Linked DNA regions of Sulfolobus acidocaldarius DSM 639. The protein of the gene in region 2 binds, or shares a complex with, the protein of the main gene of each other region. Links are inferred from orthologs where the notes say so. Each region holds a gene or a part of one and is shown on either strand. Other genes may lie near its edges.

Evidence for each region.
Region 1: the proteins of SACI_RS06090 (region 2) and SACI_RS03985 are in contact, whole or in part, in a crystal structure (PDB 3CW2), measured with the Saccharolobus solfataricus proteins. The link is inferred for Sulfolobus acidocaldarius DSM 639 from one-to-one orthologs. Residues at the interface, in WP_009989173.1 of Saccharolobus solfataricus: Val185, Arg186, Thr187, Asn188, Glu189, Pro190, Leu191, Gly192, Val193, Glu194, Ile196, Lys197, Ile200, Ser201, Leu204, Ile217, Lys218, Ile219, Tyr220, Thr221, Ile222, Gly223, Ala224, Pro225, Tyr227; in WP_009988771.1 of Saccharolobus solfataricus: Asp222, Lys225, Pro226, Gly227, Thr228, Gln229, Phe230, Asn231, Leu233, Lys234, Gly235, Leu259, Phe273, Thr274, Lys275, Tyr300, Leu301, Asp302, Pro303, Ser304, Leu305, Lys307.

What each region holds. Positions count from the first base shown.
Region 1 is NC_007181.1:659,579-672,054, reverse strand. Bases 3,298-6,216 are described here. They hold SACI_RS03985 (translation initiation factor IF-2 subunit gamma), read right to left. Parts: upstream 5,423-6,216; coding sequence 4,172-5,422; downstream 3,298-4,171. Other genes in these bases: SACI_RS03975 (CbiX/SirB N-terminal domain-containing protein), read left to right, coding at 6,136-6,216; SACI_RS03980 (30S ribosomal protein S6e), read right to left, coding at 5,431-6,072; SACI_RS03990 (PIN domain-containing protein), read right to left, coding at 3,774-4,205; SACI_RS03995 (DNA-directed RNA polymerase), read right to left, coding at 3,298-3,769. Also shown: SACI_RS04015 (CDC48 family AAA ATPase), read left to right, coding at 1-1,212; SACI_RS04010 (2,3-bisphosphoglycerate-independent phosphoglycerate mutase), read left to right, coding at 1,209-2,450; SACI_RS04005 (GTP-dependent dephospho-CoA kinase family protein), read right to left, coding at 2,503-2,997; transcription elongation factor subunit Spt4, read right to left, coding at 3,012-3,218; more of SACI_RS03995, read right to left, coding at 3,218-3,297; more of SACI_RS03975, read left to right, coding at 6,217-6,507; SACI_RS03970 (30S ribosomal protein S15), read right to left, coding at 6,481-6,942; SACI_RS03965 (methionine synthase), read right to left, coding at 6,948-7,967; SACI_RS03960 (5-methyltetrahydropteroyltriglutamate--homocysteine methyltransferase), read right to left, coding at 7,960-8,934; pcn (proliferating cell nuclear antigen (pcna)), read right to left, coding at 8,934-9,716; SACI_RS03950 (cobyrinate a,c-diamide synthase), read left to right, coding at 9,715-11,019; SACI_RS03945 (DUF2208 domain-containing protein), read right to left, coding at 10,990-11,754; SACI_RS03940 (hypothetical protein), read left to right, coding at 11,816-12,379; SACI_RS03935 (3,4-dihydroxy-2-butanone-4-phosphate synthase), read left to right, coding at 12,420-12,476. UniProt on the Methanocaldococcus jannaschii protein: eIF-2 functions in the early steps of protein synthesis by forming a ternary complex with GTP and initiator tRNA.
Region 2 is NC_007181.1:1,078,927-1,091,226, forward strand. Bases 5,986-8,728 are described here. They hold SACI_RS06090 (translation initiation factor IF-2 subunit alpha), read right to left. Parts: upstream 7,882-8,728; coding sequence 7,090-7,881; downstream 5,986-7,089. Other genes in these bases: SACI_RS06085 (STT3 domain-containing protein), read left to right, coding at 5,986-6,934; SACI_RS11640 (RNA-protein complex protein Nop10), read right to left, coding at 6,923-7,093; SACI_RS06095 (30S ribosomal protein S27e), read right to left, coding at 7,883-8,083; SACI_RS06100 (50S ribosomal protein L44e), read right to left, coding at 8,080-8,367; SACI_RS06105 (hypothetical protein), read right to left, coding at 8,354-8,728. Outside these bases: SACI_RS06050 (hypothetical protein), read right to left, coding at 1-141; SACI_RS06060 (carbonic anhydrase), read right to left, coding at 448-1,068; SACI_RS06065 (hypothetical protein), read left to right, coding at 1,493-2,386; SACI_RS06070 (hypothetical protein), read right to left, coding at 2,654-3,298; SACI_RS06075 (hypothetical protein), read right to left, coding at 3,300-4,109; more of SACI_RS06085, read left to right, coding at 4,670-5,985; more of SACI_RS06105, read right to left, coding at 8,729-8,815; DNA primase small subunit PriS, read right to left, coding at 8,805-9,773; SACI_RS06115 (DNA polymerase sliding clamp), read right to left, coding at 9,739-10,476; SACI_RS06120 (ATP/GTP-binding protein), read right to left, coding at 10,507-11,271; SACI_RS06125 (ribose-phosphate diphosphokinase), read left to right, coding at 11,312-12,187; SACI_RS06130 (DNA methyltransferase), read left to right, coding at 12,184-12,300. UniProt on the Methanocaldococcus jannaschii protein: eIF-2 functions in the early steps of protein synthesis by forming a ternary complex with GTP and initiator tRNA.

The DNA.
Region 1 (12,476 bases), 420 kb from region 2 along the record:
AGACCACCCGACACCAAGGGAAGAAAGGATATACTTCAAGTTCACACTAGAAATATGCCTATTACAGATGATGTTGATCTCGATAAATTAGCCGAGATGACATATGGTTATACTGGAGCAGATTTAGCGGCTTTGGCAAAAGAAGCTGCAATATATGCACTAAGAAGATTCGTAGACGAGAAGAAATTAAACCTCGATCAACCAACTATTCCTGCAGAAATAATAAAGGAACTAAAAGTATCTATGAACGATTTCCTGAATGCACTGAAATCAATACAGCCATCTCTATTGAGAGAAGTATATGTAGAAGTTCCTAAAGTAAATTGGAATGATATTGGAGGACTGGATAACGTTAAGCAACAACTAAGAGAAGCTGTGGAATGGCCTTTGAGATTCCCTGAGTTATTTACTAAGTCAGGTGTAACACCTCCTAAGGGTATTTTGTTGTTTGGTCCTCCTGGTACTGGTAAGACTATGCTTGCAAAGGCTGTTGCAACAGAGAGTGGTGCAAACTTCATAGCAGTAAGGGGACCAGAAATACTATCAAAATGGGTTGGTGAAAGCGAAAAAGCAATAAGAGAAATATTCAGAAAAGCAAGACAAGCAGCACCAACAGTAATATTCTTCGATGAAATAGACTCAATAGCACCAATAAGAGGACTATCAACAGACAGCGGAGTAACAGAAAGAATAGTAAACCAACTACTAGCAGAAATGGACGGAATAGTACCATTAAATAAAGTGGTTATAATTGCAGCTACTAATAGGCCTGATATTTTGGATCCTGCTTTGCTTAGACCAGGTAGGTTTGATAGGTTGATTTATGTTCCTCCACCTGATAAGACTGCAAGGTTTGAGATTTTGAAGGTTCACACTAAAAATGTGCCATTGGCTGAAGATGTGTCACTTGAGGATATTGCAGAAAAAGCAGAAGGATATACAGGAGCAGACCTAGAGGCTTTGGTTAGAGAAGCTACTATTAACGCCATGAGATCTATTTACTCTATGTGTGACAAACAGTCTAGAGACGAATGCAAGGGTAACATGGAATGCTACCAAAAGCACATAAAAGAATGTATGAACAAAACCTCATTTAAGGTAAGTAAAGAGGATTTCGAAAAAGCCTTGAATGTTGTAAAAGCTTCCCTTACTCAAGCTGATATACAAAGATACGAGAGATTTTCAAAGGAGCTAAAGAGGGCGATAGCATGAAGCAATATAAAATTCTCTTATTCATTGCAGATGGTCTAGGAGATCGGCCTGTCACTAAACTAGAACATAAGACGCCTCTTGAGGCAGTGGAGAAACCAAATATAGGTGAATTACTTAAGAACTCCATAGCTGGGTTAATGGACCCTATATCCCCTGGAATAGTACCAGGAAGTGATACATCCCATTTAGCTATCTTTGGTATAGATCCATTTAAGTATTATAGGGGAAGAGGAGCGTTCGAAGCTATTGGAGCTGGTGCAAGACTCAAAGCAGGAGATGTAGCTTTTAGAGGGAACTTCGCAACTGTAGATAATAACCTTACTGTGATAGATAGGAGAGCAGGAAGGAAGGTTGATGAAGCAAAAGACCTGGTGCAAGAGTTAAACTCAAAGATTGGAGAAATAGATGGAGTTCAAGTTAAATTCTATCATGGTACAGAACATAGAGTAGCAGTTGTCCTTAGTGGTAAAGGCTTAAGCGATAAAATTAGCGATACTGATCCTCATGAGACCGGCGTTAAAGTTAAAAAAAGTGAGGCAACTGATGATACAAGAGAGGCTAAAATTACTGCTGAAGTTCTTAATAAACTCACAAATAGAATATACGATATACTTTCTAGTTCAGAATTGAATAAAAAAAGAATTGAAAGAGGAGAGTTACCTGCAAATATAGTACTTCTTAGGGGGGCAGCACAATATGTTGACCTGCCAAAATTTTATGATTACACTAAGATTAACGCGGCAGCAGTATCTGCAACAGCATTAATAAAAGGTATATGTAGCCAAATTGGAATGAATGTAGTTACTCCCAAGGGAGCCACAGGCGGACTAGATACAAACTATATAGGTAAAGCAGAAGAGGCATCGAAATTACTTAAAGAATATGACATGGTATTTCTTCACTTAAAAGCTACTGACGCAGCATCGCATGACGGAAATATTGACGGTAAGTTATATGCTATAAGTATGATAGATAAAATGATAGGTAGAGTATTAGACATTTATGGCTCAGAATTAATAATAGCTATCACAGGAGACCATGCAACTCCTGTTGAGGTAAAGGAACACACAGGTGACCCTGTACCTTTCTTGTTATACGTTCCATATAATATAGTTGCTGATAACGTAGATGATTTTAATGAAAAACAGTTACGTAAAGGGTCTCTAAGAATAAAAGGGTTGGATGTAATAAATCTATTACTGAACTATTCATATAGGTACGAGAAATTTGGAGCATGAAGAGGCTCGAAAGGTCTGAAATTATGATGATCCCGCGCAGGTCGGATTTAGTCTAGCATGAAGTGACCTGAAATTTTTTGAAAATTTCCAAAACTCTTCTCTTAAGAAAATCATTATTCAGCGTTACGACTACGCCTGCATTAGGCTGACCGTATATTATTATGTCACCAAAATTACCATATATTACAACGGGAATAACCAAAAGATCTTCCTCTCCATCAACCATCAAAATCTTATCATTTTCATTATGAACTAAAATATCTTTTATCTCTCTTATAGTTGAAAGCCGTATAAGACCAGGTTCATTTTTAACTTTTATGTATTCAAATTGTCCAAAATTTTCCTTAACTAACTTTCTCTTCGTTTTACCGTCTACTATTGCCAAAAATGGTTTAATATGGAATTTAAGTATAGTTTGGGTGACGACATCGCCTACTGTTATTAGCCTACTATTGGACTTATTTATAAGAAATTGTTTTAATTTATTCTCGTTGATAAAAAGAACCCCATATGGTTTACTGAGTTCTGCCCTTAAACTTCTTGGCAAGATAAAGCAAAGATCTATTTCACTATTATTGCGTATCTCCAAGGAGTTGTAGCCCCAAACATCTGTCCAACTTCTGATTTCTCATTTAGTATTATTACCATGCCATTCCATTCGTCGCTAAAGGAAGATGAATGACAAAGTGGACATATACTTGTTTCTGGAGGTACTAATGCTCTACAGTTCTTACATGCCTTAAAACTGGTACCCTTCTTCTCTGACATTACTTACTCGCCTTTGCTATTTCTTGATTTATCCATTCTATTTTACCTAGATAGGGTTGCTTCATAGTTAATGCTATTCTAGGAAGTCTCCCACTGCTCATAGATGCACTAATTATCATAGCCCTAACTCTATCACCTTTTTGTATGCTCTTCTTACTCTTTTCACCTATCAATATTCCTCTATTAGAGTCAAACTTCAAATTGTCGTCAGTTATTTGAGATATATGAACTAAACCATCAACGGGACCCATATTAACATAAACACCGTAATTGTCGACTTGGCTTACTTCTCCTTCAATAACTTCATGTATTATAGGTGTATAAACCAACATATCAAATTCCACTTCGTGATATGTCGCACCGTCACCAAATATAATGAAACCTTCTTCGCTAGCCTTAGCGTTTACAATACCTAATACGACACCAATATCCTTAATGAGTTTCTCCTGATATTCTTGCCTTAAAATTTTTATAGCGATTTCATCAACAGACTGACCAAAATACTCAGGGGGAATTCTAACAATACCTTTAGCTCTAACTAGCTTAAACATCAAACTAGATAATAAAATTAAGACTTATATTTTTACCTTTTGGTACGAGGTATATAACCTTTATTCCTTCTTTTAGTGCTCTGTTCTTCAATATCCTGTCGGAAGTGAAAATTATAAAGTTATACTGCTTACATAGCTCTAATAATAAATTGTCCACTAGGATATTATCAGCTTCATCTATTAGTGTCCATGAACTCTTATTGGTCTCTAAATATAACATTGCGACTCTGGCTCTCTTCTGTTTTATGACACTTTTCTCCTCATTCAAAAACTTATCAAGCTCCATTATAGTAGCCTTTGAGACATAAAATTCAGGCTTATATTCAAGATAAGAAATTACCAATTCAAAAGGATCAATACCGTCATATACGTTCATAAGAATATTCGTATCTACTAAGATCTTTAGCTTATTATTCCCCATCCTATTAATCTCCATCTTCCGCCTATTTGTCTACTAACTACTATTCTCAAATTCTTGTCCCATAATACTATAGGTCTTTTAAGTTCTACCTCGACTCTACCTCCCTTTACAGATTTTGTAACACCTATAGTGGTAGCTGAACCAAAGCTTATCATAAGGGATTCCTTAGGTCTTATGGAATCAACCTTAACTAATTCCTTTGTTCCTACAACTCTCTCTAATAATTGAAAATTCTCTATGGTCACTTCGGTTACTACTGGTATATCCCTATCAGCCTTCACTGCAACACTACCTATCAAATTGTCAGCCTTGACATATGATGGATCAAGTTTTGTTCCTATTGCTACTAATCCACCAGGTTTAGCTTCTTCAACCTCTAAGTCCATAAATCTTATAGATGATATTGTAGTATAGAGTGGAATATATTCAGCCTTTCCATCAGGTTTCTCAATCCTTATACCTGGCAATATCTTTATTTCGTCTCCTACCTTGAATTTACCTTGGATTATACTGCCACCTATAACACCGCCGCTCAACTTATCATAACTGGTTCCTGGCTTGTTTACATCAAAGCTTCTTATTATCAGCATTATCGGATCTTTACTCAAATCTCTCTCAGGTGTAGGTATATGATCTTGCAATGCACCAATAACAGCATCTATGTTAATCTTATGTAGTGAACTTGCGGGAATTATAGGCGCATTTTCAGCCCACGTACCCTTCAGAAATTCCCTAATCTGTTTATACTGCTTTATAGCTTCTTCTCTACTTACTACATCTACCTTATTTTGAACTATTACCAATCTCTTAACATCAACTATACCAAGAGCGACAAAGTGTTCCCTAGTTTGTGGTTGAGGAAATGGTTCATTTGCAGCCACAACTAAAATTGCACCATCCATCAATGCAGCTCCAGAAAGCATAGTAGCCATTAATATCTCATGACCTGGTGCGTCTATAAATGAGACCTTTCTTAAAAATTTTGGTTCTTCACTAGAATTGCATTGTGAACATGATGGTTCAGTTACATAACCATCTGGTAATTTACAAGACTCACATAAACCTATGTTAGCTTCAGCATATCCCAGTTTGATTGTCATACCTCTTTTTAACTCTTCAGAATGTTTCGAAGTCCAAATTCCAGTTAGAGCCTGAACTAAAGTAGTTTTACCATGGTCTACATGACCCACAACACCTATATTGGCTTCAGGTTGTACTCTTGGCCATGCCAAACGGATCATCACCTAATCATTATAGTATTAATTTGAACTATTTCAGGAGTTATCATATTTCCCCTGACAGTTCTCTTTCTCCTTAATCCATCTTCTTTGGGATAATAGCCTGGTGGACCACTAACTAGTATTTTTCTCTTGGCTCCGCCTCCTACGTCAAATCTCATAGAGAAGCCTGAGTTATCGGAACCTCCGGTTATCTTTAATTTAAGATTAACACCTGATACATTAATATCTATAACATCACCGATTTTGGTTCCAACCAAATTAGGTAATTTAGACTGATCTAAAGATAATTGAAAGGCTCTAGTCCTATATGCCAAAGCCTCAAACTCTTCAGCACCAAATTTTTCTGCCATAGATTTTGATATCCACACTTCTCCGTCAGGCACTGTGTTATCTACTTCTATCTTAAAATGACCTTTAATCTTTACTTTTTTATCTCCTTCTTGCTTAGTTATTTCCAGCGTCAGAAAATCATCTAAGTTTAAAGCCTGTTTGATTTTATCATTAATTCTCGCCAAAGGTATGGCTTTTCCTTCTTTCTCACCCTGATTTGATTTAACCTTATCGGAAACTTTCACTTTTAGTTTTTCCTTCTTATCCTCTTTCGTTTTGGGATCAGATACCACAATCTTAAAGTCAGGCAATATTTACCACTATTAAGGTAAATTAAAAAACAAGTATTTAAAATCGAAGTCGAAAGTTTATCTATGATAGGATTATTATTAGTGCTTCATGGAAGCAAGATAAAAGAGTGGCAAGAAATTGTAATTAATTATGCAGAGGAACTAAAACGACATTTCCCACTGGTAGAGTATGGATTCATAGAAATTAATGAGCCTAAAATTGATGAAGCTGCTAAAAAGTTAGTAGAGAGAGGTGCTGATACAATTGTTGTAGTTCCATTACTGTTTGCTGCTGGTATGCATTTCAAAAGGGATATACCAAATCAACTAAAGGAGACTTCTAATAAAGCTAAGATCATTATAGCAGAACCAATAGGATTCGATAAAAGAATAGTAGATATACTTAAGGAAAAAGCAGAAAAGGCTTTATCAGTAGAGGGAACCAGTTACCAATAGTTCGGCTTTGGCTGGATCGTAACTCCACTCTTGTGGTAACTTGCCTGTTTCTTTGTAATAACTTGCTAATCTTCTTATCTTGGATTCGACTTCCTCCAATCCACGTTTAGCACTTTTATCCTTAGGGTATTCAAATAAGTGACGTCTAATGTTTACTGCCCTTCTCATAAGATTAAATAGATCTTCAGGTATCTTCGGCTTCATATTCCTATCCTGAAGAATTGCCGTAAGCTTCCTCCCTGTTATTTGTTTTACCAAAGGTACGCCATACTGATCTCTCAACACCATTCCTATCATGCTAGGTGGATAACCTCTCTTTGCTAACTCCTCTACTAATAGCTCTACCTCCTCTCTTGTGAACCTCACCCACTTAGGAGGTCCGCTCCTAACAGGTCTTATTGAGTGTGAGTTTCCCTTTGCCCTCTTCTTATTCAATCAGCTCACCTATTAATTAATGGCTTGAGTGTAGTATTTGTGTAACCTTTCTTTTTAAGTTCTTCTCTTACAATCAGCGTACCTTTTACCATATTAATAAGTTTCTGGAGAGCTATTTTTCTTGGAAGTAACTTTAAACCACAATCAGGATTTACCCATACCATTTCAGGTTTAAAATACTCGAGTAATTTTCTCAGATCTTCAGCTACTTCTTCCACACTTTCGATTTTCCTGTTGTGGACATCTATTACTCCTACTCCGATCTCCCTATCCCATTTCTTAAATAATTTCACAGGTGTATAATTATAGTTCTTTAGGGCAAGATTAATTTGATCAACCTTCAATTTGTCCAAGTGGGGTTCTAAATACGAATACTCACCATAGCATACATGTAAGACTACTTTAACATTTACACCTTTAATAGACTCATTTATTGAATCAATAGCCCATTCAACATCTTCTTTTCTCGTATGTATAGCAGGCTCATCGACTTGAATAACCTTTATTCCTATATCAACTAAGTTCTTTATTTCTTGATTTATAACCTTAGCGAGGTCGAAAGCCATGTCCCTCTGAGTTTTATAATACTCGTTATAAGACCATTCTGAAATGGTATATGGTCCAGTAATTGTTACTTTAAGATTCTGGGTATAAGATACGCTTTTAGCAAAGTTTACTTCATCTAAAAGCATAGGATTGTTGTACTTTATTTTTCCAGTAACTGAAGGTTTCCTATAATAATGATCTCCCCAAACTCTAACGTGACCATAAAATTTAAATCCTGACAGTCTCTCTGCAAAAAACTCCACCATTTCGTCTCTTCTCATTTCACCATCAGTTGGAACATCAATCCCTGCCTCTTGATGATCCCTAACTACTGTTACAACTGCATCATTAAATGCTTCCTCAAGATCCTCCTGGTTAACTTTTCCAGCTCTGTGTAGTCTGATAGTTTCCCTTAGCCACTTTGGTCTAGGATAACTTCCAATAACTGTGGTAGGTAAAATAGTGATTTCATCAGACATTTGCGACCAACCTCTTAGTTTTTTGAAGTAATTTAAGCTTTCTCCTCACCACAATCTCAGGTATGAAATCATTGAAACTCGAATTACCAATAATCAAACTTTTAGCACCTTTCTCATGAACTTTTTCAATTATCCTTCTAATGGTAGATATTTTATCCATTTTAGTATTTCTTGAGTCTATTACTCCTAGATAGACATTCATATCTTTCATATAACCGTATAATCTTCCAAGTTTAGTCTTGTTCTGTTCTGTTACATCAAATCCAAAATAATCAGCGGGCAAGTTTAGTAAATACTGAATTCTATCAAACCTAATATCAAAATATGTTAAAACGTGTTTCTCCTTATTAATTCCATTAAACAGTTTTTCATATACTTGTTGAGAACTTTGAAGTAATGCTCCTTTAATCCCTTTCTGAAACAATGAAGGTTCATGAACCTCTACAACATCGTAATAGTCAATTAAGTCTCTCAATAAGCTATTAGTGCTTTTAGCGTAATCGTCAATTATGTTTCCGACATCGTCATAATAATTGTTTTCAGCCAGCTGTAGGAAAGTTAATGGACCTAATATTACTATTTTAATTTTTGACTTTAGATCCTTAGAAATTTCTTTTACTTGCTTAAAATACTGTACATAGTCATTTTGAGATTTATAACCTAACTTTTGATTTATCACAATCTTTCTATAGTAGAAATTATTATCGAAAAACCTCTCTAAAGCGCCTTTTTCTACACCCTCTAGAAAAGATGTTGTGAGATCAGCAATATCATCCCATCCTACCATACCGTCTGTAGTATAATCTAGCTCGTATTCCTTTACCTCTTCTAAAATTCTTTTTTCAAACTTCATTAGCTCCTCATATGCCTTACTTTTCTCTATCTTGCCACTTTTGAGCCTAGATATTACCTTAGCTATCTTTACAGGTTTAGGGTAGCTTCCTACTAATGCTGTATAAAATTTCATCAAGATAGTTTGGGTGCAAGTAAATAAGTAACTTTCCCTCCTCCTTCCATATTAAATTCCAATTCTAAAGGCTTCTCGGTAGAGAATGCTAACCTAGTATAATCTGAAAGATTTGTCAAAGATAAAATATCACTGAGGTAATTTACATCATATGGAGATTTAGCCTCGTTCTTAAACTCCATATCAGAAATAGCTCCAGTATCCTTGCTAAATTCATTTTCTATTTGACTACCCTCCTTTCCCTCCCCTTTCAAAATAACTTTATCCTCCACTGCAATAATATCCACTGTATCTGTTACTGCAGATATCTCGTTAATTGTAGTCTTAAACGCTTTTGATGACAATGAGGCTTTAACTTCAAATTCCAAATTAACTTCAGGAACCTCAGGCGGGGATACCTGAATATTATTTATTATAAACACCCTATTTAAGGCACCGCCTAATGTTATTTTAACCCTTTCAGGAGAATCGGACTCTATTGAAATTTCCTCTTTTCTTTTGGCGATACTTAAAATTTTAGCTAGATACTGACTGTTAAAACCAAATTTAAACTCATCTTCTACTTCATACTCCTTAAATAGCTCCTTATACAATTCGATATTAATTAAGGATACATGCGCTTTGTCTACAGCCACTAGTCTTATGCCGTCCTGACCTATTTCAAACAAACCCTCATCTATAAACTTAGTCAAAGTCTCTACTATGTTTTTCAAGTCTCTTACGTCATCATAAACTATACGCATAATTAACAATTTATCTGACATAACTTTATTTTTTATCATGAGGTTTCCCCGTATTATTATTTCCTCTGATAGAAGTAACTCAGGTAAAACGTTAGTTACAGCCGGGCTAATCAAAGTACTATCGAAGAGATATAAGGTAAGAGGATATAAAGTAGGTCCAGATTTTATCGACCCTATGTATCATAAAATAGCTAGTGGACATCCAGTGATAAACCTTGATTTATGGTTAATGGGAGAATCAGGGGTATATTCGAGTCTTGCAAAATATGGTAAGCACTTTGACTTGGGAATCATAGAAGGAGTGATGGGTCTTTATGACGGATTATACGAAGATTATAGTACATATAAATTGTCTGAATTGACTCATACACCTCTGATCCTTGTGATCAACTGTAGCAATCTATCTTCTACAGTTGGTGCTATAGTTAAAGGATTGAGAGAATACAGAAACGCTAACGTGAGAGGTGTAATATTCAACTACATTGCGTCTGAGAAACATCTAGATTACTGCAAAAAATCGATACCTGAAAACGTTGAAGTACTTGGGTATCTCCCTATAGATAAGAGTCTTTCTGTACCCAGTAGACATCTAGGTCTTTATACAACTGAGGATTTTAAGAACGCAAAGGATGTCATTAATGCAACAGCTAACTTGATTGAAATGAATGTAGATGTTGACAAAATAGTGGAAATTGCAGAGGAAGCAAATGAACTACAGGAGTCAAATGAAATTGAGGAACGAAATGTAGTAGGTAAGGCTTATGTGGCATATGATTCAGCGTTTTCGTTTTATTACGACGAGAATATAGATATTTTAAAAAAGAGGTATGACGTGGAATTCTTTAGCCCACTTAATAATGATGCCCCAGCTGACCAACCATCCTTTATTTACATAGGTGGTGGATATCCAGAGTTACATTTAGAGGAACTCGAAAATTCTACTAAAACTAAAGATTGGATAAAGAGAAACGTGGAGAAAGGAGTAAAGCTTTTAGCGGAATGTGGTGGATTCATGTTTTTGTCGAACGAAATAATAAATGAAAAAAGTTACAGAATGATAGGACTATACGATATACAGATAAAGGCAAAGGATAAACTCACTATTGGCTATACCGAACTTGAGACGGAAAAGGATAACTTACTTTCCAGCAAAGGAGAAAGTATAAGAGGACATGAATTTCACGTGTCAAAAGCTGTAAGTGTTGGGGATGTAAATTTTGCCTTCAAAAATAAACACGGAAAGGGTATATGGAATGGAAAAGATGGAGTTTACGTGGAGAATAGTTTAGGATCTTACTCACACTTTCACTTTTCAAGAACTAGAAGATTGCTGTCTTTTTAACTCTAATCTCTTTACTCTGTTTATTGCGTCTAATATCCTATCTATATCATTACTATATAGTCTTAATTTATATGGAAGTTTTAGAGTAGTAGGAGATATTTCAACGTACTTCTTATCCCTGTTCTCTACTATAGATGCGTTTACGAGATGTCTAGAGTGCAAAAATACTGCACTTCTATCAGTTGAAACTATCCCTTTTTCAGTTATCTTGTATGTAAATGGTGCCATTACTTCCATCATTTGAACCCTCATTATTCTTCTGTTAACAAACATACCAAATAGGAATAATGCTTCTGAATAGACTAGGAATACTATCAATTTTTGTATCTGAGTCACGCTACTAACATATCTGAGAACCACAAAATTATAGAATATTAGTATGACTATCAAGTAAACAAACATTATTCCAAATGATTTTAGATTAGCACTGGTTATTGCTTGGAACTTTTTAATATACTCCTCATCATTTTGTATTAACTCACCAGCCTTTTTCTCTTCAAGTATAGTTCGTGCATTAACTATCTCTGAAAGGTATTTCCTCTCAGATAGCATAGGATTACTTCTAGCCATTATAGTAGTCATTATTATGAAGTAAATTATCAAATATGCAATATACACTGGCAAGAAATACTGCGAATAAAGAGATAGTACGAAAGATATTATAACTATAGAAGTTTGTGATAGCAAAATCATTTTCCAGTTGTATGGATTGTAAGGCTGATTTTGATTAGACATATCAACTATACACTATTTATCAAAGCTAATAAAATATACGTTAAAATAAACTGAACTATAAATGAGCAAAAAAATCCTCCCGCTAATACTCTTAACCATAATCATATTGCCGTTGAGATGTGATATCCTATTTGGGTCTACTTCATTATACTCAAACACGATATCTTATCCTGGATTACCTGAGTTCGAGATTAAGATAATTCAAAATTTCACTTATAAACCACTAGATATAAACTACTCTATAGCCCCGTCTGGAAATATAGTGTTGTTAATCTCTAATAACGTATCTCCATTGCGTATCATCTACCCTAAAAATCTAACTTTAATTATCAATAGCCAGAATTCAACTTTGGATATTATATTAACTGGTAATGCAATCGTAAGCTATTTCAGTCAAAATAATGAAACAAATATAGATATTGTAAGTAACCTTCAGAACGCTACTATTATTATTTATTTTACCGGTAGCGAAAGTGAATACAATAGTTCTAATTTTCAGCAAGGAAACGAAACTACATATAATATAGAAAGTGCTGGTATATTAAACACAGATTATACTTTTATTATTGTAGCTGTGATTGGTATAATAGTATTTTTAACATTAAGGAGATATAAAAACAGATAGTACATACGCTTAAATATTTTAGATTATTATGTATTAAACAATGCTGGACAAGATCACTTTAAGGAGGCATTTAGAGCAAGGTCTTCCAATTTTAATA
Region 2 (12,300 bases):
ATATTCAGTCCCTGTGGATGTCGCATTAAGTACATAATGATAGATATTCGCTGTACCATTTCCTATGGCATAGGAACTTAATGTGTAAGATAAGAAACTTCCTGATGCTAATAGAACGAAAAGTATGGGGAGGAACTGCATTGGAGGACCCTCTCATGGGCCCGGTGGGATTTGAACCCACGGCCTTCCGGTTATCAGCCGGACGCTCTACCAGGCTAAGCTACGGGCCCATTTATATCATAGAAACTTAGTTTTAAAAGACTTATGGTCATTCCGTAGACGTAAAAATAACTTCACCTGTTTGTGCAGATCTTTCAAATCACAATATTTCAGCTTTTAGGTCAATATGTCTTCACAAATCAAGCCGCCCATCGCTCATCATAAATATACACGTAATTATTAATAGATCAAAATTAAATATCCTATCTACTTTTACTACTGGCTAAATTATCTGTTACTTAGTTTTTCTACAGCTATAGATGGGTATCTATTTCTTACTTGATCTAAGAGATTTTGATTCTCACTCTTTATTTTGTTAATTCTCATCACGTATATAGCAATATCTAGACTGTCCCAAACTTCACTCTCGTCCGACGAAATGATGTAAACGCTTGACCCTAAATCTATAGGCTTACCCGGGGAAGTGACATAAACTGAGAAAGGTTCCTTTGACTGTTCAAAGGATATTTTATTGACGTCAATCAACTCTGCTCTAACTGGTGCTGAAAATATTTTTCTGAGATTCTCTTCCTGAAGTTTTAGATTTAACCCTTCAAGTTCATTAAGGCTAGAAAATTTCGTCTTAGTAAACTGTTTAATTAATTTATCTTCTACAGCTGTGGAAGTGGCTTTCTTACCTTCAACTATATTTGAGTATACTACTTTCATTGCTCCACAATCTGTGTGAGGTAAAAGCACAACTTCGTCAATGAGATTTTTGTACTTGATTAGAGTTGTTTTAAGAGAATTTACATTAGCCCCAGCGTTCCTAATAACAATGGAGTCATTGAAATTTTCTGCTAAATATCTATTTAATCTTCTATCCATACAAGATATAACTAGTTTCATCAAGATAGTATTATTACTTAGATGTTATAAGTTTTTCCAAAATTATAATTTTAATTTTATTTAATTTTATTCATAAAATTCTGTTATCTTCTACAAAAATAGTGATATGTAATAGAATTCATTCAATTATAGATTGTAATTTCATAAACGATTAACTCTATCCTTCTATCTTACTTATTTGTATGTTTTTCTCAAAAATCTCTTTCTGCCAACTATCCCATATTTTTAAAAACACCTATATCGATGAGAAAACTTTACAAAGTACCTAAATTTCTTAGGCAGGAGACGTTAAACGGACATATCCAGAGAAAAAGTGATAAAATAAAGATGATGCCTTTTTCTTTTTTATCTGTACTAGCTTATTCTCTTACCACATATGTATTAACATACCCAAGTTTTTTTTGTTAATGACCTAAGTAAGTACTTGCCCTATTGGGAGGTCTTTCTTATACTCTCTCTACCATACCTATCAAGAGTAGTTGGTGGGTTCATTTACACCCACGTTAAATCATTTTCAATACCCTTTATTATACTGGGAATACTGACAATTTTACAAGACGAAATAAACCTTCTCTTTATTGTAAGGTTTCTTATAGGGATAATATTTGGGCTCACAATAACCTACGCTCTAGATAAAGCCTCTAAATCAAACCTAATGACCGGAATAACAACAGCAGGAAGAAGTATAGGATGGCTACTATCCTACATATCATACTCCCTAATACACAATTGGAATGAGATAAACATATTAAGTGGAATAATAATCATAGCCGCTTCTCTACTCGGTATAAGAGAAATAGGTATTAAAAAATTTGAAAGAAAAAGTGAAAGAAAAGTACAAGAGGGAAAGAAGAGGAACTCAGTAAAATTTACCTCATTACTCCTCTACTTTTCAGCAATGACACCAGGGTTTCTACTACAAGTTATCCCTTCCATACTGGAAAAAGAAGGGTTAGTTAACCTCCTACTCCCATCATATATCCTTTCCATATTTACTTATATCCTATTGCCTTTAGTAGGAGCTAATATTGGTTACAAATTAGCAACAGTGTTAGCCTCAACTACAACACTCATAACTGGAGTACTCACATTTACAATATTTCCTTACGCAGTCCTGATGTTTGCCCCATTTTCTCTAAGCCTAACAGCAGTAGTACCACGGTATCTTATCAGTAAAGGCGAAAGGACTGAGAACCTTAGAATAGCACAGAACATAGGCTCAACTAGTGGTATTATAATCCCAGTACTCTTTGCTATCAATCCAGAAACATCAGAGTACTTCTTATCAATATGCTCTTTAATATCAATTCTCATATAGAATAAACTCAATTAATCACTAAGAGGGAAATATAGTTTTATATCAGGTAATTTTTCTAATTTACAAACTTTTATATTCATCGCCGCTGGTGGTATACCTAGTGAGGAATAAGGTCTAAGTTAGTTATAACTTGTTATGTACAGAAGGAAACATAAATTACAGGGTATGATAACTATGTAGTTACTGTAAATAAAGACCATATTTAGAAATAGTGTAGGACTTAATTATACAAAAAACAATATCACTTGATAGAAAAAATAATTTATCTCAATCATTCGGTGTATACAAAGGAGTTAGTACTCCTCCTGAATTCTTTACAGGGGTAACGTAGAATTCAAGCTCTACTTCTGATTGGTTTAAAGGCTTAAAAACCACACACAGGAAAGTAGTCCTATAGAGTGGATCTAATACTGTGGCTGACCTTGCTGAACCATTATCTAGTAGAAAAGTTGAACCTCCACTTGAAAGTTCATTTATTGCAGGTTTGTAAACCTTTATTGTGATGTTAAGGTACTCATGTCCATTCATATAAAATACAGTCGCATTGATCAGCGATATATTAAGTAACGGATTATTTAAAAATGAACTTGGAACCACACTACTGGGATTTATTGGCGAGTAAAGTAAGAACCAGTCCTTACTTACTTCAATCTTTGATATATTTAATATTACGAAAGCTGTAACTATGGTAAGATTAGTTAAGTTATAGAACTTAATTCCGCTTTTTATTAGGAAAGGATACTGACCTACTAAAGGGTTTTGTCGATAAATAGGTGAAGAAGCCTCCACAGGAGTTATAACAGTATTACTACCGGAAGTACTTCTACTTTGCTGAATAGTAGTAAATAAGAAAACACTTTCGATCACCACTATTACAATTAATGCTAATGAAATTATTTTCCAGGTATTCACATTAACCACCTCCTAAATAGATAGTCCATCCTGCTCCTACCGACTGAGTACTCCAAGGATAACATGAATCCCAGAAATTACCTATCGTCATTGCTACGAAGTTAATAGGATACGCATTATAATAGCCGTTTGTTGATTGCATTGCAGGTGTCAATATGATAGTATTTGTAGGCCATTTCCAGTCAGTTTGAGCTTCGGAATTAGTGCCTGGCTGATTAAGTGCCCATTTCCATCCTTCTACATAGTTTGGATTAGTTCCTGTTGGTAGATATGTCTGGCCTACAATATTATATATATAGAATGTTTCACTAACACCCGAGGTAAGAGATACACCAGCTTCGTTCATAACGTTTAGGCTTAATGAAAGCTGCGTACTCTGGCTAGTGGTTCCAGTCACATTATATTCCCAATAGTTATTGGGACTCACTTCATAAATAAAAGTGTTAGATGGCTGATTTGTTATGTTTATATATTGGACCATTGTAGGTCCGTTAGGATCACTTAATCCTCCATCATCTTCATACCAACATCCACCACTAGCTGCGACTCTTCCATAATTAACCACAAATACAGGTAGCAACACTTGGCCATCCAATAGCTTTATACCATTGCCAAAATAGACGCTTACTTGATCGGCAGATAAAATATATTTATTACTGGCATTATACGGTAACCAGTTTGTTATAACTACGGCTGTAACATTCTGAGTATTTATAGTGGGAATCGGATCCCCTGTACTTCCTTGTGTTATTTGGTTGCTTAGTGCCAGTTGAGATAGTATTAGAATAGTAGTCACCACTAATAATCTCATAATCTGGTGGAAGTACTTCATCAATTATAAATTATATTTTTATAGCTTTTTTTTTTTCTCTGGAAAGTTTTTACAACATGTAGATACCATTCTCTCTATATTAAAATTCTTGTAGGTAAATAATGTTATACTATTAATAATATGTGGTTTTAAGTAAAAAATATTCAGAGTAAACTTTATATATAATTTCGTATTAAATTGACTATTTCCGTCGGGTTTGATACTGTTAAATCATTCAAAATATTTATTAATGGACATACATATACGACAAATTTAATAAAGAGGATAATATTGGAGCTAGACTTAATCTGTTCTCAGCTAGTAAAATAGCATTATATAGGCTCTTTGGACAAGATCGTGGAAACTTACATTAGCATTGGGGGTGTTGGGGACACCCCCACAGTGGACCGGCCGGGATTTGAACCCGGGACCTCTCGGTTGCAAGCCAAGCACTCTTCCAGGCTGAGCTACCGGCCCATTGTTATGTATGTTAAGTTGTCCAAAATAAAAATTTTGTCCACTGGATTAAGCTTATAAATATTAAATAAACTACTTATCTGATGCAAAGTACTAGTATACTGGCTAGAATTGATAAGTTTAAATTTCTCGATGCTATAATTATTGGATCTCTAGCACTATTCTCAATACTTATACGAATCATTAGCATTACTGCGTTCCCTCAAACTATAAATGGGTTTGACTCGTGGTACCTCTTTTATAACGCTTTATTAATTGTTAAAGCAGGAGGTAACTGGTATGCTGTGCCCCCAGATGTACATGCATGGTTCCCCTGGGGTTACTTTATCGAGCTCGAAAATACAATAGGACTCCCATTTTTAGTAGCATTATTTTCAGTACCTTTCTACTCAATATTTGGTCAAAACATCGTTTATACGCTAACTCTTGTATCTCCTATAGTGCTTGACGGAATAGGTGTAGTAGCAGCGTTTTTAGCAGTAGAATCTATTACGAATAGTAGAGTAGGTGGATATATAGCTGCTGCAATTACAGCGTTCACTCCATCATTAACCTATAAGAATATTCTCGGAAGCCTACCTAAGACGTCATGGGGAGGCGTCTTTGTACTTTTCACAATATATTTCCTTAGTTTAGCAATCAAAAAGAAGAAACCATTGTACGGAATACCTGCAGGTATAATGATTTTCTTAGCAAACATAACTTGGGGAGGATATACCTATATAGACATAAGTTTAGCTATAGCTGCATTTCTGATAGTACTATTTAATAAAAATGATGAAATCTCTGCGAAAACATTAACTATCTCAGGAATAACAGCAGCTTTTCTAACATCTCTCTCTCCTAACACTATAGGATTCATGTCTGAAGTAGCTCACGGTTTAGCATTACTTATAATTCCACTATTCTTATATTTAGACCTATATCTAAGAAGAGTTCTGCCTAAGGATATTGTAGATTCTAAGAACATAGTAATAGGAGCAGCAATAATACTTCTCGTATCCCTTGTAGTCTTAGGATCAGTTGCATTTAAAGTACAACTTATACCAAGTAGATACTACGCTATAATAAATCCATTCTTCCAATTTACAGTTCCAATAGATAGGACAGTAGCAGAATATATTCCACAATCTATCGCAGCTATGATTCAAGATTTTGGAATAGGTCTTTTCCTTTCAATTATTGGAATTTACTTTTTACTTACAAGAAAACAAGATATGGCTGGAATATGGTTAGTGGTTCTTGGAGCTGCAAGCATATACGGAACTTCAGAGCAGCCCTATCTGTTTAATTATACAATATATATAGTAGCAGCATTGGCAGGAGTAGCTGTCGCTGAACTTTTTTCCAGATTCATGGAAAGGAAAATAAGGATAGCGCCAATACTAATGCTGACCTTAATTGGAGTTGCCTTATTAGCTGATGCAGGTATAGCTGTAGAGGCATCGTATGCACCTCAAGCACTAATTAATTCCTCAACATCGTACTTGACAACCAACTACGCTTGGATTTCTGCACTTGATTGGATAAATCAAAACACTCCAAATAATGCGTTTATATTAAGCTGGTGGGACTATGGATATTGGATACATGCTGTAGGAAATAGAACAGTTATAGATGAGAATAACACGTTGAACGGTACCCAGATAAAATTAATGGCAGAGATGTTCCTTAATAACGAGAGCTTTGCAGTTAATGTGCTAGAGAATGATTTTCATTTATATCCTTATGGAAATCCAAATTATACTAGACCAGTTTACATAGTAGCCTATGATGCTGTCACAGAATATATAGTTAACAATCAATACCCTGTATGGTTTATAGGCTATCCCACTAACTTTCCAGGTACTTTCATCGGATACACAACTAGCCTAGGTGATATAGCAAAAGCCATTGGAGCAATGACTACAATAGCAGGATACAATACAAACAGTTATGTAAATACCACATATATAAATGAGACAGCAAGTTATGCCGCACAGTACAATTCTCAATTGGCTTCAATTATAGCCAACTCGCTACCTATGGCATGGACACCAAAGACCTATAATTCCTTGATAGGTAGTATGTTCATTGAGGCTATCCAGTCCTTGAATCAAGGACCTGTGCAAGCACCATTCTCTATTAGTTTATCTCAATTACTTCAATCTTCTTCTACATCGTTATACAATCCCAATGCCCTCTTACCTAGAGTGAATCTAATGTACTTTAAACCAGTGTATATAGCATTGTTCCCCTTATCCGTAACTAACGCATTAGGAGGAGAAGCTATAGTATACATTATGGTCTATATATATCAATTCGTTATGCCAAACGTTATAATTCCACCTACAATTTCAACAGCTTAACTTTACACCCTTTTTTAATTCGATTCTATATTTTACATATTTATCGACGGGAGAAAAACGAGGAGGTATTGGTATGAATGTCTTTTCACCACAAGTAGGACATCTTTCGCTCATCGTATAAGTATAGTCTTTATTACATCTTCTTATTTTGGATTTCACTTCTTAACCACCGAAAACGTTACGTTTTCATGCTGGCTTATCTCCTTAATCAAGTTGATTAGTTCCTGTAAAGCATTTGATACCAACTTCTGATCTGTACCTATCACATCAATCCTATACCTGGGAGCACCTATTGTATATATTTTAACTTCTACATCAAGGTCATCTATTTTTTCAACTGCAGTGTCAATTACTTTTTTGATTTTTTCAACACCACCAGGATCAATAGTCCTTAACGATATTACATCACTGGCTTTCACTTTTTTCTCTTCAATGTGTTTACCTATCTCTTCCATCAGTGGTTTTATCCATATGTCTGGAACTCCGGCATCTTTAAGTATCTTATCTCCCTCCTTATAGGCTTTCAAAAGGCTGTCAAAGGCATTTCCGTATTTCTCCTCCAATTTAAAGGCAATGTCTCTCCACGCCTCGTCTTCTTTTTTACCTAATTTTTGTGAAACTATTTCCAATATCTTATCAACTCTTTGTGTCTTCTTCCATAACATCATCTTTTTCTTCTTTTCGTCTTCTGTAACTTTTTTAAGGGAAACGTCAACTGTTCCTTTTTTCCTATCTATTCTTATTACTTTTACAACTATTTTTCTATCTTCTTTTAATACATCTCGAATATTTTTTACCCATCTACTGCTTATCTCACTCCAAGGTAGAAAAGCTTGGAGATTAGAATACTCGTCTAAATAAACATAACTTCCATAATCAAAAATCTGTTTTACCGTTGCAACTAAAACTTCTCCGTCTGATGGGAACTTGTTTCTGTTGTATATCATTTTAACCTAGTATTCTTACTGTATCTCCCTCTATTTTTGCTTTACCACCCTTGGGGATTACGATTTGAGCCCCACACGATAAACACCTTACTGGAAATGTGGCGTTAGAGAATATCACCTGTTCATTATTGCATTGCCTACATTTAACTCTGATAAATTTGCTCTTGGGCTCCGGTATAAGAATTTTAAACTTTGCCTTCATTTGACCACCTCTACCAACTCTAACTTCTTTAACCTCATACCTTCCTTTACAATAGTATAACTACATTTCTGGCATTTTAGCACTAATGTTTGTTTCTTAGTCGTCTTTGCAAATCTTTTTTGCTCTGGTTTTCTCTTGCTACCGTAACCTACATTCTTTCTCTCATATCTTCTCTGACCTTCAGCTAAACTCCTTCTTTTGCCACCTTTGTATAGTGAGACTGAGTGCTCAGTATGGGTCTTACACTTAGGGCAATAGGTCTTAATAACTTTAGGAACTTTCATCCCTATTCACTACTTCTAAAGGAGTAATAAATCCAGCGGTCGATAGTAATAGGACAAGATGTAGAGGTAGAAGAATAAAATCACCAGAATTTAACGTGATGTTGTTATAGGTAAGTGGATTTACAACTTTGCACAATATTTTTCCGTCTTTAGTATAGTAATTACCAGATAGATAATTCTTATAAATATTTTTCATCATAGAAATTAGACCTAGTAATTCTTTGTCGAATCCTTTAGGCTGAATGGACTCTACAACTTTAGAAATTCTTAATTCAAAAAGTGATTCTGCCAATTCTTCATAAACAGAAACTTCAGCTTTATGAATATCATCAGCAAATTTTACTCTAAGTTTTCTCAGGTTATGAATATATTTTTCTAAGTCCTCTGTGCGTATTTCAGAGATCTCCTCTTCTTTCCTAAGCTCATTCATTACCATTTCATCTAACATGTGCTTTTATCACCCCATAGCCCTTGAGTGCTAAATAAACTCCAGTTTTTGCTGATAGTTTGGTTATTTCTCCTCTCCTCAATTGAATTTCATGTCCTAATACATTAAATTTTCCTGAAAGGTTAGATTGAAATGCTACAATTCCCTCAAAAGGAGATAGATACTCGTCATATTCAAACTTATCATTTACAATTTCAATAACTTTAAGACCTGCTTTACCATTCAGGGAGCCAGGTATTCTCACCAATCTTTTAGGATCTACAGTGACTTGTTCGTCTATCTTAACTCCATTTATACCTCTAGCAAATCTGCCCAACCATCCAGGGCCTGATTCAGAATTTGACTCATAAGGCGGAGAAGGAGACATTATATATTCAGCTATCTCCCTTCTATCCTCTGAATCCAGATTCGCCCATTCATTATAACAATCTACTCTAATGTGGAACCCCCTGTTTCCAGAGAAGAAGATCCTAGGTTTAAGCCCAAAGTCCTGTATCAGAATATCCTTTAAAACTAGAGCATTTTCAAAAACTCTATTAATACAATCAACTGTAATTTCACTTATCTCCCTAACCTCACCATCGCAGGTCTCAGATAAAATCTCCATTCCGCTACAAAACCTTCTTACATTAATCTCACATATATCATCAGCATCAAGATCGAATAGTAGATCGGATCCTAACCAACCTTTCTGCTCCATTTCTTTGGCAGATGGAATCTGGTATCTTGCTGCTGAGAAATACAAATGAAGTGGAACATTAGACAAAATGAAACTTCTTAATTCGTCCACACTTGAAAAGGTTAAATGCCTGACGTACGTGTCAGAATTGAAGGGTTGATATGCGAATTCCCTAAGCTCTATATCTTGTGGTAAATCTAATACAGCATTCTCGTAATAACTTCTAAAAATCTGATAAATAATCTTACTCTGACCTTGGAGCGATATAGAAATCTGCATAACCCCCTTTTGGAAGATTATATCTTAATTTTAATGGTAATTGCGAACCAAATGCAATTTCTAACGTATCCGAAGGTCTTCTCATCTTAGTAGTGTTTGAAACATGCTCAAGACCGTACAAACTCTCTGCATCAGTTCCTGTACTTTCCAACAAGCCACCATTTTCTAAGCTAAGCTCCACAATAGATTCTCCCATATCGCCCATCACAGAAAGATAAAGTTTTCCGTTCTGTGCTTTAAACCTGATTGAGTCACCCCCTATTTGGTCAAATTCGTCCAAAAGATCACCAAAGGTGGAAGTCAGTATATTAGCTCTAAATGGAAATTCGAGATTTATACTTGGAGTTTCAACCTCATCAGGAGATAAGACGGGTAAAGAAAACGTTCTTAGGTACTCGCCGTCTAATGTAAACATGATCTTATCTTTTTCAAGTTCTAAATATAATATGTCTTCCTTAGATACGTTTTTTATTACTTCATTAACGTCCTTCAAGCTCACACCAATTTTCATCTCGTTTTCCAGATTATATTCCTCAAAGTAATCTTTAGGCACGAATATGTCGATATAAACAACCTTAGAAGGATCCATTCCCTTAACTTTGAACCCATCATTACCAAACAGAAGAGTTGCCTCGCTCACATACTGCGATAAAGTCTTAAAAATGTAAGAAAACCCTAAGGCATCTACTACTTTAACTTTCATGTCAAGTAAAATATAATTTATGTTAAAATTTTAAAGCCTGGGGTTCGGTTCCTCTGTTTCAAAATCCTCTCCCCCAGCTAAGACCTTTTGAACTTCGGCATATAATTGGTCTAATCCACTGAAATTAGTTGAAGATACAGGGATAGGAAAACTCTCTAAGTTCTCCACGATAGTCTTTACAAGCTCAAAAGAATATTCATCAATGGAACCTAATTCATCTATTATAGATCCATCTTCAATCCAACTCCTCATCCTCTCTAATTCACTACTACTTAGGAGGTCAACCTTAGATAATACTGATATCTGTGGCATATCAATTCTGAATTTTATAGAGCTAGATAATAGAAACAAAGATAGAAAGCTCTTAGGGTCTTTGCTTAAATATGAGTCGAATAGGAAAACTGAAACCGATTTACTTCCTTCACTTATAAACGATGATAATATTTTACCTGTGTCCCTGTATGCAAAAAGTTCTATTTGACCAGGAGTGTCAACTAAAACGTAATTGGCTTGAAGCTGATTTAGATCTTCTTTGAGCTCTTTAGCTTTAGTTAAGAGTAGATCTACGGAAATCACTAGTGAGGAATTAGGACCTAATTCGTACTTATTCATCACATCATATACATCAACGTACTCTCTGGCATCGATATCTGGTTTGTAAGGCAATACTTCCACTGCTGGATCTAGGTTAATTATTGCTGTGTCTAACTCATTGTTTAACAAATAATCTTGTAAAGCCTTAACTAAAGTGGTCTTACCTGAACCTGCAGTTCCTAGTACAAATATAAAGTACATTTCTTTTAATCTTAAAAGCTTGTTAGAATTAAATACTTTAATGATTATCATAGGTGGAACCGCAACAAACTGGATAGATGAAAGATTATCTAAATTGCTAGTATCCAGGCTAGTGAAAATAGAGCATAAAGTTTTTCCCGACGGAGAATCTTACATTAGAATTCCTGAGAGGTTAATGGGAGAGGACGTTCTAGTAGTACAGTCATTATATCCACCGCAGGATAAACATCTAGTAGAGCTATTCTTCATCTTGGAAACGTTAAACGATATGAAAGCTAATAAGATAACAGTAATTATACCATATCTAGCTTATTCCAGGCAAAATAGAAGATTCAAGGAAGGAGAAGCCGTTAGTACAAAAACTGTCCTTAATCTAATCAAAAAGACAGGCGCAACCTCATTAATGGTAGTAGAGCCTCATCATTATGAAGAATTACAGTACTTTGATGGGGAGGTAAAAATCGCAGATCCTATACCGGATATTGCGAGGGTAATAAATGGGAAAGTGACTAATCCTTTTGTTCTTGCCCCAGATAAGGGGGCATTAAACAGAGCAAAAAGACTTTCTCAAGAACTTGGGTGTGACTATAGTTACCTAGAAAAACAGCGAGATCTAACCACAGGAGAAGTTAGAGTCACGAACTTGCCAGATTTAAGACTAGATGGCAAGGAGGTCATTCTTGTTGACGACATAATAAGTACAGGAGGTACCATGGTTCAAGCCTCACAAATAGCTTACTCAAAAGGAGCAAAAAAAGTAATAGCCACTGCAGTCCACTCCCTATTCGTCGAGAATGCTTATGATAGATTGATTAACGCAGGGATAAAGGAAATTATAACAACCAATACCATACCTCAAGATACGAGTAAGGTAACGATAGTAGACGTATCAGAATCAATAGCGAGAAAAATATGAACTACGCTATCTTAAATCTAAGTAATATATTTTTAGCGTTAGACGAACTAAGAGCACTAAACGGTAAAGACATTTCCTATTTTTATGGGATATCATTATACGAAGGAGATCCG